3 regions of the Listeria rocourtiae subsp. hofi genome follow, and region 3 is predicted to be linked to each of the others. Evidence: riboswitches for the same ligand, from Rfam matches in the RefSeq annotation. Region 3 holds a riboswitch; each other region holds the start of a gene.

Region 1 (4,435 bases), on a different contig from region 3:
TTACCTTCTTTGATGTCGGGCAAGGGGATAGCACGCTTATTCAAGCGGACGATGGTACAACCGTTTTGATTGATACGGGGAGACATGACGATAATCGTATTTTGACGTATCTTGAAAAGGCGAATATCACCAAAATTGATTTGTTGTTATTGACGCACCCGCACTCAGATCATATCGGTAATGCGGATAAAGTAATCAAACAATATAAACCAAAAGAAATTTGGATGGATGGCCTCGTTTTTAATAGTTCCATTTATGAGCGCGTAATCGATGCTGCGCTAGCATCAGATGCTAAGTATAAAGAACCAAGGCGCGGTGAAAAAGCCACATTCGGCCCATTTGGAATTCAAGTTTTGAGCCCGGATAAACTTTCGGATAACGCAAACAATGACTCTATTGCGATTCGTTTAACGTACAAAGATATTGCCGCTATTTTTACTGGTGATGCTGAGAAATCGCGTGAGCGGGAAATGGTGGATAGCGGTCTTGATTTAGACGCGCAGATTCTTGATTTAGGCCACCACGGTTCGTCTACATCGAATCAACCTTATTTTTTAGATGCGGTCAAACCGGAAGTCGCGGTTTATTCTGCTGAGAAGGGCAATTCCTATGGGCATCCACATCGCGAAGTCATCCAATGGCTTAAAGATCGTGATATCAAGACATATGGAACTGATGTTGAAGGAACGGTAACAATTGAAACGGATGGCAAGCAAATTCATGTGGCAACAGAAAAATCAGGCACGCCACAACCAGGGAGCAATAATGGAAAACAAACAGCAGAAGAACCAGGAACATCAATTCCAGTACCTGAAACAATTAATATTAACACAGCAAACGCAGAAGAGTTACAATACCTTCCGAGTGTTGGGCCTGTATTAGCAGATAAGATTATTGCGGAAAGGCCGTACCGAACAATTGATGACCTGAAGAAAATAAACGGAATAGGCGATGGCATTGTTCGTCAAATTAAAGAACAAGGCAAAGCAACCGTAAAGTAGGTGAACCATGCGTAAAAAAGCAATTTTAGACCGTATCGAGGATGGGAAAGCCATTTTTCTTCTTGAGCCGGATCAGCAAATTTGGACCATCCCGCAAACGAAGTTACCTAACAATATTCATGAAGGTAGTTCCGTCCTCATCGAAGGAATGCAAATAACGCTAGATGTAAAAACAACCGCTGAAAATAAAGCGCGAATCGCGTCGAAATTAGAACAATTGCGCAACAAAAACAAATAACTTTTCCAAAAGTAGTTGACAGTATCCGAAATAAACGATATAGTTATAAAAAATAAATAACGACTTACACATTTTATCCAGAGAGGTGGAGGGATTTGGCCCTACGAAACCTCGGCAACAGATCATTTTTGATACTGTGCCAATTCCAACAAGCATTTCATTTTGCTTGGTAGATAAGATGAGACGACGAAGACTGCATTAATATGACTGTATAATTATTCGGTACATAGATGTTTGGACTAGGATCTCCTCTTATTCACTTAAGGGGAGATTTTTTTGTGTTAAGGCAACAAAGGGAGTGAATAGGATGATTGAATTCAAAAATGTAACAAAAACCTTCAAAAGTGGAGGCAAAGAAGTAACCGCATTAGAAGGTGTTAGCTTGACGATTGAAAAAGGCGACATATTTGGTGTTGTCGGTTTCAGTGGTGCTGGGAAAAGTACGTTGATTCGCACTGTGAATTTGCTTGAACGCCCCACAAAAGGCTCTGTAACTGTAGCAAGAACGGATTTAACGACATTGAAGCCTAAAGAACTTCGAGCAGAGCGAAAAAAGATTGGCATGATTTTTCAGCATTTTAATTTATTAAATTCCAAAACGGTTTTCGATAACATCGCGATACCACTAGCACTGATTCATACAAATCGAAAAGAACGAGAAAAAAGGGTACTGGAGTTGCTTCATTTTGTTGGCTTAGCAGATAAAGCAAAAAACTATCCCGATCAATTATCAGGTGGACAAAAGCAGCGTATTGGAATTGCACGAGCGCTCGCGACAAACCCAGATGTATTATTATGTGATGAGGCAACAAGCGCGCTAGATCCGGAAACAACAGGCGCGATTCTTGAACTGCTGCAAAAAATCAATAAAGAATACAATATTACAATCCTGCTTATCACGCATGAAATGTCGGTGATTCGTGAAATTTGTAATCGAGTAGCGGTTATGGAAGGTGGTCAAGTTATTGAAGAAGGCAAAGTATTCGATATTTTCTCAAATCCGCAGTCTCAAACTGCAAAAAACTTTGTCAAAACAGTTATCAATGACGACATCCCGGCGAGCGCTTGGAAGCTGATTCAGACCCATAATGCGACTGTTTGGAAATTTACATTTGTGGGTGAATCCTCAGGAAATCCACTACTCTCTAATATTGCGAAACAATTCGACGTCAATGTCAGCGTTTTAAGTGGGAATATTTCTGAAATTCAATCAATCGCTTTTGGTTATATGATTGTAGAAGTTACGGGTGAGGCTGAGGAAATAGCGAGAGCATTCGCCTATGCAACAACACAAAATGTCAAATTAGAGGAGGTTGGAGCAAATGGAAGTAACGTCTGAACAATTAAGCACAGCATTTATTGAAACGCTCTATATGGTTACTTGGTCGCTCTTGTTTGCCTGCCTTATTGGTATTCCACTTGGGGTTCTACTCGTTGTCACCCGAAAAGGTCATATTTTGCAAAATACGCTAATCTTTAATATTTTGAATCCGATTATTAATATTTTGCGTTCTGTCCCGTTCATCATTCTACTAGTGGCATTGATTCCTGTCACCCGCTTTATCGTTGATTCAAGCATTGGCGTCAAAGCAGCGATTGTCCCACTTGTTTTCTATGCTGGGCCTTATATTGCAAGACTTGTTGAAAACTCGCTTTTAGAGGTGGATCAGGGAATTATCGAGGCAGCTCAAGCAATGGGCGCAAATGCTTGGCAAATTATCTGGCGCTTTATGCTACCAGAAGGACTGAGCTCACTAGTTTTAACACTAACTACTGCGACAATTGGACTTGTAGGCGCTACTGCAATGGCGGGGGTTGTTGGAGCTGGCGGAATTGGGAACTTGGCGATTACCTATGGATATCAGCGTTATGATAACATTACGATGCTTGTTACAGTTATTATTTTGGTCGTTATTGTCCAGAGTGTTCAGTCTTTAGGGAACTTCATTTCTCGCAAAATTCGTCGCCGCTAGTGCCGGCGACGGCGAGAAAGGCTCATCTTCGCCGTTAAAGCCTGTGCTACGGTGCTCATGTACAGGTCGTACATTCCGCTCGTTGCTCGGATTTGCCTAGAATCTAAGCCTTTCTCGCCACCGCCTCGTTTGGTTGCTTAGTCAAAAAAGACTAGAAAATACGATTTTAAAGAATATAATAAATAAAACAAATAAAAATAAGGGAGTTTTTTGGATGAAGAAATTAATTTTAGTTTTAACGTTGGTATTGTTGGCTATTGTTGCTACTGCTTGTGGTGGTGGGGATGAGAAGGCTAGTGGAGATGAGAAGAACTTGGTGATTGGTGTCAGCGCTGGGGATCGTACATGGCCTGAAATTAAACGGATTGCTGCAAAAGACGGTATTACTATCGAATTGAAAGAGTTTAGCGACTATGTCTTGCCAAACCGCGCGCTTGCCGATGGAGACTTAGATGCGAATGCATTTCAAACAATTGCCTATTTTGACTCTTTTATTAAAGAGAATAAGTTAGATCTTGAGCCACTTGCTTCAACAGTGATTGCTCCAATGGGCGTGTATTCGAATAAAGTAAAAGACATTAAGGATATTAAAAACGGTGCAACTATTGCTGTTCCTGACGATATTACGAACTACGGTCGTGCGTTGCTGTTGCTACAAGAGGCTGGACTTATTAAATTGGTTGATGATTTTGACGGTAACGGTTCACCAGAAGCAATTAAAGAAAATCCAAAAAAGTTGGATATTAAGCCAATGGTTGCTGGTCAAATTCCGCGTGCATTAGATGATGTGGATGCTGCGACAATCAATAATGGCGTTGCTGTTGAGGCGAAACTTAATCCATTGAAAGATTCCATTTTCCTAGAGTCAGATACAGCGAAACCTTACATTAATATCATTGCTGTGCGTAAAGGTGATACAAATCGTGAAGCTTTGAAGAGAATTGTGGAAATTTATCACTCAGATGAAATGAAGAAATTTATTGAAAAAACATATAAGGGAAGCTCTATTCCGGCATTCATCCCGCTTGATGAGTTAGAAACCTACAAGGAAACTTGGTCTAAAAAATAAATTTGAAATAAGGAGGCGTTGCACATGGTACAAGCGAAACTGACATTGTCTGAGGTCATTGAAACAAATATTGATGCGAACCAAGACTTCTATATTGGTGTAAGTCACGATATTCATGATAATCCTGAAATCGGCAACGAAGAATTTTATGCAA
Region 2 (4,435 bases), on a different contig from region 3:
AAGCTAAAAATGACTTAATCACAAATGTGTCGCATGATTTACGTACGCCGTTAACATCGATCTTGGGTTATTTAAGTTACATTCACGAGGATAGATACCGGGATGAGGTGGAGTTACGTCATTATACGGAACTTGTATACGGCAAGGCGCAAAGGTTGCATAAATTGATTGATGACTTGTTTGATTATACACGACTTGAAAGCACAGAATTTCATATTAAGGAAGACATGTTGGATATGGTGGAACTACTGCGCCAATTGGTTTCTGAGTATGAACGCTCTGCTGCGGAGAAAGAAGTGCGCATCGTTGAGATGTATGCTGTGGATAATCTGAAAGTCAAGGGTGATGGGATGCAGATTATGCGCTTGTTCGAGAATTTGTTTTCCAATGCGCTTCGATATGGTGCTTCTGGGAAGAAAATCGATATTAGTGCGAAAAAAGAAGCTGGAATGGCAATTATCGAGGTTTCGAATTATGGGACAGAGATACCGGCCAGTGACTTGCCACAATTGTTCGAGCGTTTTTATAAAGTAGACAAGAATCGGACAACGGTAGGAACTGGACTTGGTCTAGCGATTGCGAAGTCGATTGTTGAGCGCCATGGTGGATATGTTTTTGCAACGAGTAGAAAAGGAAAAACAACTTTTACGGTGAAATTGCCGATTAGTGAGCGTTAGTTTTGAGATTCAGCATATAAAATAATTTGTTTTCTTACAAAACTGTTATTTTAGGCGCTGAATCTTTACTTTTTCTTTCTAATTTCTTACCTTCCATTTTATTATTTTCAGGTAAGATGTATTAGGAGGAGGGGAAAAGATGAAAAAACAGACGCTTGTTCTAGTGTTAGCTTGCTTGACGATAGTTGCTATTTTAGTTTTTATATTTTTTATGAAGGATACACGTGCTAAGCCATTATTTGAGGCAACGAGTGCGCTTGTTGTTGATGCGAAAGAGGATAAAACGCTTTTGTCACAAAACGAGAATAAAGCTGTCCCAATTGCTAGTTTGACCAAATTAATGACGACTTATTTGATTTTAGAGGCGGTACATACAAAAAAACTCGCTTGGGATGAGATGCTATCCTTACGTTATTTGGATGATCCCCAGGCGGTGAGTCTTTACGCTAAAACGGGAGTAAAATACTACACGGCACAGGATTTATTTGCAGCGATGTTAATTATGTCGGCAAATGATGCTGCAGAAGCGCTCGCAAGTCAGGTTGATGAGAAGAACTTTGTAGACAAAATGAATGCAAAAGCGCACGAGTTCGGAATGTCAGATAAGACGCATTTTAGTAGTGCAAGTGGGCTAAATGAGGCTGGAGATATATCCGTATCAACGGCGGCTGATTTAATGATTTTGACGAAGCGATTACTAAAAGATTACCCAGAGGTGCTGGAAACGACATCGCGCTCGGAATATGTGATGCAAAAAGGGGATTCTATCCAGACGACAAATAAAGTGCTGGCAGATGGCCTTGTGCAAGGTATGGACGGCTTAAAGACAGGATATACAGATCAAGCCGGCTATTGCCTTATTGCAACGGCAGTTCAGAATGGTAAACGAATTATTTCGATTTCATTGGGTAGTAAAAATGAAAAAGAACGAATGAGCGATGCCCAAACATTGATCGATTTTGGTTTTTCAAAATAAATTCGCAATTGAATCTTGACAAATCCGACTAAAAACATGTAATATTAATAAACACAAGGCGCGCGAAATATGGACGCCTGAAAAATAATCTTATCAAGAGTGGTGGAGGGACATGCCCGAAGAAACCCAGCAACCTAAGTGGATGTTCGATGCATTCATTGCAAGGTGCTAATTCATACAGAGCGTTATGTTCTGAGAGATGAGAGAAAAGCGTAAATTATGTATGTAATTACACCTTTCTTCGCTCCAAGTAGCAAGAGAGGTTTTTTGTTTTTAGAAAAAGATTGAGGGTGGAGTTTACTTTGATAAGGCTTAAAAATGTTGCAAAGGATTACAAGGTTCGGAAAAATAATGTCAGAGCTGTAAACGATGTAAGTCTAGATATCGAGAAGGGTGAAATTTTCGGAGTTGTCGGATATTCGGGCGCTGGTAAAAGTACACTGATTCGAATGTTTAATGGTTTAGAGTTGCCAACAGAAGGCACAGTGGAAGTGGACGATTTATTTATTTCCAAAATTAGAGGGAGTAAACTGCGCAGGGCACGTCAGCAAATTGGAATGATTTTTCAACATTTTAATTTACTCTGGTCACGCACGGTATACGATAATATCGCTTTTCCTTTGGAGATTGCAGGAGTGCGTGGTGAGCAAAGACGTTTTCGAGTGAATGAGTTGATTCGGCTTGTCGGCTTGGAAGGAAAAGAAAATGCGTATCCGTCAGAATTAAGTGGTGGACAGAAGCAGCGTGTTGGGATTGCACGCGCGCTTGCAAATAACCCGAAAGTCTTGCTTTGTGACGAGGCAACATCAGCACTTGACCCTCAAACAACTGACGAAGTACTGGAACTATTGCTAGATATTAATCGTCGTCTGAATTTAACGATTATCGTGATTACACATGAAATGCACGTCATCCGCAAAATTTGCAATCGTGTAGCGGTCATGGAAGCTGGGCGCGTGGTTGAGCTTGGCGATGTGATTGAAGTTTTCCAACATCCGAAAGAGTCTGTGACGAAGCGTTTTGTACGTCAAGTAACGGAGTCAGATGAAACGGAAGAATTGATTCATCTGTTGCTGGAAAACTATTCAGAAGGTAAGCTTGTGAAGTTGCTTTTTGTTGGCGGGACAGCGACACAACCAATTATTTCGCAAGTGGCGCAAGATAATAAAGTGTTACTCAATATTTTACATGGGAACTTGACGCAAACACAAAATGGTGCGTATGGGACTTTATATATTCAAATTCAAGGTGAAGCGTCGCAAGTAGATGCCACAATCACTCGGTTACGCGAGCTTGAGATAGAAACGGAAGTGATTGAAGGATGAACGATTCTACAGGATATTTCGCAAATGTCGATTGGGACATGATGAAAACGGCCACAGAAGAGACGCTTTATATGACGCTAGTTTCTCTGGTAGCGGTCTTTATTTTAGGATTGGCTTTGGGGCTTGTTTTATTCTTGACGAACCGAAAAAAGGATGCGGGATCAAGGACGGCGTATTGGATAACAGCCATTTTGGTCAACGTGTTCCGCTCGATTCCATTTATTATTTTAATTGTGTTATTACTTCCGATGACAAAAACGCTTGTCGGTACGATTATTGGACCAAAGGCGGCACTACCAGCCTTGATTATTTCGGCGGCTCCATTTTATGCGCGCATGGTTGAAATTGCGTTTCGCGAGGTGGATAAGGGCGTTATCGAGGCAGCAAAAGCAATGGGTGCCAATTTATTCACAATCATTGGTAAGGTTTTGATTCCTGAAGCTTTGCCGGCGATTATTTCAGGTATTACGGTGACGGCGATTTCACTGGTTGGTTTCACGGCTATGGCAGGTGTTATCGGTGCAGGAGGGCTTGGGAATGCGGCTTATTTAGAAGGCTTCCAACGAGCGCAGCCGGCAGTCACATTAGTTGCGACTATTATTATTTTAATTATAGTATTTGTTTTCCAATTCATTGGGGACATCTTGACCAAATGGGTCGATAAACGATAGAAAAGGGGAGTTAATAGATGAAAAAAGTTTTATTAGGATTATTTACACTGACATTGGTATTAGTTTTAGCGGCTTGTGGCGGAGGTTCGAAAGATGACGCGAGTAGCGATAAAGGAACAACACTCGTTATCGGTGCTTCTAACTCACCACATGCTGTTATTTTAGAAAAAGCGAAACCTATCTTAGCAAAAAAAGGTATTAATCTAGATATTAAAAAATACACGGATTACGTTATGCCTAATGTGGCATTAGATGAAGGCGACTTGGATGCGAACTATTTCCAAACGATTCCTTACATGGAGCTTGAAATGAAGGAAAAAGGTTATAAATTCGTAAACATGGGTGGCATTCATATTGAGCCAATGGGCCTTTATTCTAAGAAAATTGATTCACTAGAAGATTTGCCGAAAAATGCCCAAGTGATTATGTCTAACAGTAAATCGGATTGGCCACGTGTGCTAGGAATTTTGGCTGATAATGGCGTGATTAAATTGAAAGATGGTGTGAAGCGCCAAGACGTGACGTTTGATGATATCGTAGAAAATCCGAAAAACATTAAGTTCAAGTATGATGTGGATGCTGGCTACTTGATGACAGCATATAACAACGAAGAAGGCGATATTGTTGCGATTAACTCGAATTTTGTTGTAGATCAAGGTATGAATCCGAAAGAAGACGCAATTGCGATTGAGAAAACAGATTCTCCTTACGTGAATATCGTTGCAGCAAAAGAGAAGAATAAGGACAACAAAGATATTAAAGAATTAGTGAAAGTATTACAATCAA
Region 3 (4,435 bases):
CATTTTCACAGAATCATACATCACATCACGAATTTCTTTAATAAATGTATCTTCGGATTTGGCTACTGGCTGGAATTTCGCTTTCCAATATTGGCTAATCTGCATGGACTCCCCAATATTTTTCGTAAAGTAATGGCCTGGTTCTAAACGTTTAATGCCTTGCGTCAGCGAATCCGGCTCTGGGACAAACTGGAATGTCATATAATTTTGCAATGATACTTCATCTAGCTTTGTCGATTTCATTGCATGCAAAATCGATTTTTTCTCAGAGCCCATATACAACTTACCATCTTCTTCTGCATAGAAAAACGGCTTAATACCGAATGGATCGCGCGCGCCGTAAATTCTTTGTTCTTGCTTATCCCAAATAACAAAGCCAAACATACCGCGCAATTGTTCCGCTGTCTTCTCTTTATATTTGGCATATGTAGCAATAATAACTTCTGTATCACTGCTCGTATCAAATGTCATACCTTCTTTTACCAAGTTCTCACGCAGTTCCACATAATTATAAATCTCACCATTAAAAATTATCCAATACCGCTCATTCTCATACGTCAGCGGTTGATGACCGTTCTCCACATCAATAATGCTGAGGCGACGGAAGCCAAACTGAACATGCTCATCCGTAAAATAACCCTCATCATCAGGGCCACGGTGGGTAATCATGTCGTTCATTTGCTTAAACGTTTCCTTCTCTTCGCCAGTAATTTCAGCAATGCGGTCATGTACGCATCCAATAAATCCACACATCGTCACATTTCTCCTCTATTTTTAAACTAGTTATGTCCATTTTTTCAACAACGTCTATCATATCATAAATTGGGTTTGTTTGAACAGCATCCAGCAAAAAAAGACCTAGAAAAATCATGTAACATGAACTTTCCAGACCTTTTATTGAAAATGAATAGCCGCCAAACTACAGCGGGCCGCACAATGCTCAGATCCTAGGCAAAAGCGAGTACCGAAGCGGAGCGTACGATTTGTACGTGAGCATCGGAACACAGCTTTTAACGACGGAGATGAGTATTGTGCGGCCCACTGTGCCTTTTTAGTTGTCTGTGTGTTTTAATACTGGACGATCGTGCAACGGTTGAATTTTACGGTTGTTGCCGTCGTAGTATTTGTTAAATTCTTCAATTTGTTCTTTGGAAACTTCTACCGGAGTTGACATGACGTACCATTCCACGTTTTCTGAAAGTGGTGGTGTTGTCAGTGATCCTAGGTAGTGATAGTATGATTTGTTTGTTGGTAGTAAAGCTGCTACATCAATCGGTTCGCTAACTGTTGTTTTTTCCCCTTTTTTAACATTGTTTAAAATGCTTTGGAATGCCGGATTTGCTTTTCCTTCTTTAAAGAAAACTCCAATAACTGCTAAACGACTATCTTGATGTTCATTTACAAAGTGAGCTTCGATTGGATAATGTTTACCATCAACTGTATGCTCACTTTCTGCGTGGAAATGAAATTGGTTCAATTCAAATTTACGACCGTTAATTGTTGCTTGCCCACCATCATCGACTTGGATGCTATGGCCATTATCTACTTCATCTGTTACTTTTTGATTATAATTTAATTCGATTGTACCTGCATCTTTCATTGGTTCTGTTTTTGCTGTTTCAATATTGATTGGGGATTGTGTATCTCCCGCTTCAAATTGCCACGCTTTTTGATCATGATAGTCTAGATGATCTTCATGTTTTGCTGCTGATTCTGTTTTTGCTGTTTTTTCTTCTTTTTTAGTATCGTTGCTCGCATCGCTATTACCACAACCTGCTACGAGGATAAGTGATGCCGCGATTGCTGAAGCTGCTAATAGTTTTGTTTTCATGTTGAAAACCCCTTTCATTAAGTAACTTAATTATTATATTATATAATGATTCATAAGTGTGTGTAGTTTTTGTGACAAAAATAGGCCTTTTTATACAAGAAAGCATCAAATATGTAAAAAACCTAGCTGGATTGGCTCCAAAGCTAGGCTTCTGTTTATGAATTTATATTTGCAGTTTCTAATAGAAATTCTTTCATATGTGGTGCTTTATCTATTTTTTCCCATGGTAAATCTAAATCCAATCTTCCAAAATGGCCGAATGCCGCTGTTTGACGATAAATCGGGCGACGTAAGTCAAGCATCTTGATGATTCCGGCTGGACGTAAATCAAAGAATTTATTTACAGCATCAATTAGATCTTGCTCACTGTATTGACTCGTTCCATATGTGTCTATAGAAATCGATACTGGATGAGCAACTCCGATAGCATAGGCCAACTGTACCTCTACCTTTTTAGCAAGACCAGCTGCAACGATATTTTTAGCAACGTAGCGGGCAGCATACGCTCCTGAACGGTCTACTTTTGTTGGGTCTTTACCTGAAAATGCACCTCCACCGTGACGAGCATAACCACCATATGTGTCTACAATGATTTTGCGACCTGTTAAACCTGCATCTCCTTGAGGTCCACCGATGACGAAGCGACCTGTTGGATTAATGAAGTACTTCGTTTCTGCATCGAGAAGTCGCGAATCAATGACTTCTTCAATGACTAGTTTATGCAAATCTGATGCAATTTGTTCCTGTGAAATATCTGGATGATGCTGTGTAGAAATAACTATCGTATCGATACGAATTGGTTGGTTATTATCATCATATTCCACGGTTACTTGTGTTTTAGCATCTGGGCGTAGGTAAGTGAGTATATTATTCTTCCGTAATTCCGCAATTTTACGTGAAAGTGCATGTGCTAGCGAGATTGGAAGTGGCATTAATTCCTCTGTCTCATCTGTTGCAAAGCCGAACATTAAGCCTTGGTCCCCCGCTCCAATAGCATCAATCGCTGCGTCTTCCGAACCATCGCGTGATTCTAAAGCGACATCAACACCTTGCGCGATATCTGGTGACTGCTCATCGATTGCCGTTAAAACAGCACATGTTTCTGCATCAAAACCATATTTTGCACGTGTGTACCCTATTTCCTTAATTGTATCACGCACAATTTTTGGAATGTCCACGTAAGTCGATGTTGTTATTTCTCCTGCTACAAGTACTAGCCCAGTCGTTACAGTCGTTTCACAAGCAACACGAGCATCAGCATCTTTCGTTAATATTGCATCCAAAATTGCATCTGATATTTGATCTGCAATTTTATCTGGATGTCCATCAGAAACAGATTCTGACGTAAATAAATGACGGTTTCTTGCCATTCTTTATTTCCTCCTTTTTCTTCTCCATCGCGAAGTGGTTTGCAAAAATGCGAACTTATCGTCTGTTTCCTTCTAGTCTCGTTCACGCTTTATATGACATGACTCATGCCATGTCAACAAAAAACCTTCTCCCTATTTGCCAATTGCACGCGGAATAGAGAGAAGGTTATTATTTACAATACCTTCGCTCTCATCGATCAGGAATTCACTTCCTGCCACAGGTTAGCACCTTACAATATTTGTAGGTTGCCGGGTTTCAAAGGGCCAGTCCCTCTACCGCTCTGGATAAGAGTTTAATTTAGTTTTCACGTTATTGTAACATATTTCAGCTTTATTGTCACGCACAAAAATTTTTCATGTTTGCTCCTGCTTCTTTTTTCGAATATCACATGTTCTATTGTCTGCAACAACACTATATCCAAAACGGCCTGCTGGTTTTAGAAATGGTAAATACATGATGAGTCCAATCAAGCCGGTTAGTGGAAAACGCAATAGCATCCTACGAATCGCAAAAAAACCTTTTTTCGCATCACCATTCGGGGTAATGAGATGAATTTCGCGCATTAGTTCCTCTTGCGTAAACCCAGTGTTCTCTGATTCTTGAAGCGGTTTCCATTCAATGACATGCATCCAATCCAGCTTTTCAAAGAGTCGTTTTGTCGCCTTACAGAATCGGCAGTTTTGATCGTATAGAACAATATCCTTCATCCTATTTCAGCTCCTTAGATTATGTTTCCTGTTTACCATTCTCCCTAAACTATGTTAAAATGAACTTTATACATTGGGATTTCCCACATTGTATGAATGCTTGGTTCACCAAAGGAGAAGAAACTATGATATTTTCAACGTTAACTTTGATTATTTTTGCGATTTTTATTATCGCTGTGTGCATTTTTGAATTTATTTTAAAATGGCGCTGGTTCAAGTACTTTTTAGCAACAATAGGCTTGATTGCAAGCGCAGTTATATTCTTTATTAGTTTTTACAGTGGCGGGGTTGCACAGGCTGAGATTGCGATTGCTATTTTTATCGCTACACTTGGAGAGTATATTTTCTCCTTGATTATTAGCATTGTCGCTTGGATTCGTCGGATGTCAAATAAAACAAATGCCTAAGTAACTATTAAAAAAGTTGAGCCTTGCACCGCTTAGGCTCAACTTTTTTGTCGTTTAATTACTGGAATTCAAGGATATTAGCTCGTATGTAATAATCGTCTTATTGTCCTCCCAAATTA

The links. A riboswitch is a leader RNA that binds a small molecule or an ion and turns the genes downstream of it on or off. The one in region 3 is predicted to bind S-adenosylmethionine.
Region 1: another riboswitch for S-adenosylmethionine. It lies ahead of R8925_RS01215 (methionine ABC transporter ATP-binding protein); the one in region 3 lies ahead of metK (methionine adenosyltransferase).
Region 2: another riboswitch for S-adenosylmethionine. It lies ahead of R8925_RS07645 (methionine ABC transporter ATP-binding protein); the one in region 3 lies ahead of metK (methionine adenosyltransferase).

The regions. Positions count from the first base shown of each region.
Region 1 covers NZ_CAUYTL010000001.1:234,730-239,164, reverse strand. The annotation lists gene R8925_RS01225 (MBL fold metallo-hydrolase) at 1-1,001, shown strand, start outside; gene R8925_RS01220 (DUF3006 domain-containing protein) at 1,009-1,239, shown strand; SAM riboswitch class I at 1,310-1,419, shown strand; gene R8925_RS01215 (methionine ABC transporter ATP-binding protein) at 1,547-2,578, shown strand; gene R8925_RS01210 (methionine ABC transporter permease) at 2,562-3,212, shown strand; gene R8925_RS01205 (MetQ/NlpA family ABC transporter substrate-binding protein) at 3,427-4,281, shown strand; gene R8925_RS01200 (M20 family metallopeptidase) at 4,306-4,435, shown strand, end outside.
Region 2 covers NZ_CAUYTL010000013.1:38,053-42,487, reverse strand. The annotation lists gene R8925_RS07655 (sensor histidine kinase) at 1-677, shown strand, start outside; gene R8925_RS07650 (D-alanyl-D-alanine carboxypeptidase family protein) at 817-1,653, shown strand; SAM riboswitch class I at 1,741-1,859, shown strand; gene R8925_RS07645 (methionine ABC transporter ATP-binding protein) at 1,956-2,978, shown strand; gene R8925_RS07640 (methionine ABC transporter permease) at 2,975-3,649, shown strand; gene R8925_RS07635 (MetQ/NlpA family ABC transporter substrate-binding protein) at 3,667-4,435, shown strand, end outside.
Region 3 covers NZ_CAUYTL010000018.1:36,486-40,920, forward strand. The annotation lists gene asnB (asparagine synthase (glutamine-hydrolyzing)) at 1-753, opposite strand, end outside; gene R8925_RS09050 (carbonic anhydrase) at 1,052-1,831, opposite strand; gene metK (methionine adenosyltransferase) at 1,987-3,201, opposite strand; SAM riboswitch class I at 3,389-3,493, opposite strand; gene R8925_RS09060 (thiol-disulfide oxidoreductase DCC family protein) at 3,556-3,909, opposite strand; gene R8925_RS09065 (hypothetical protein) at 4,035-4,316, shown strand; gene R8925_RS09070 (DUF2584 domain-containing protein) at 4,371-4,435, opposite strand, start outside.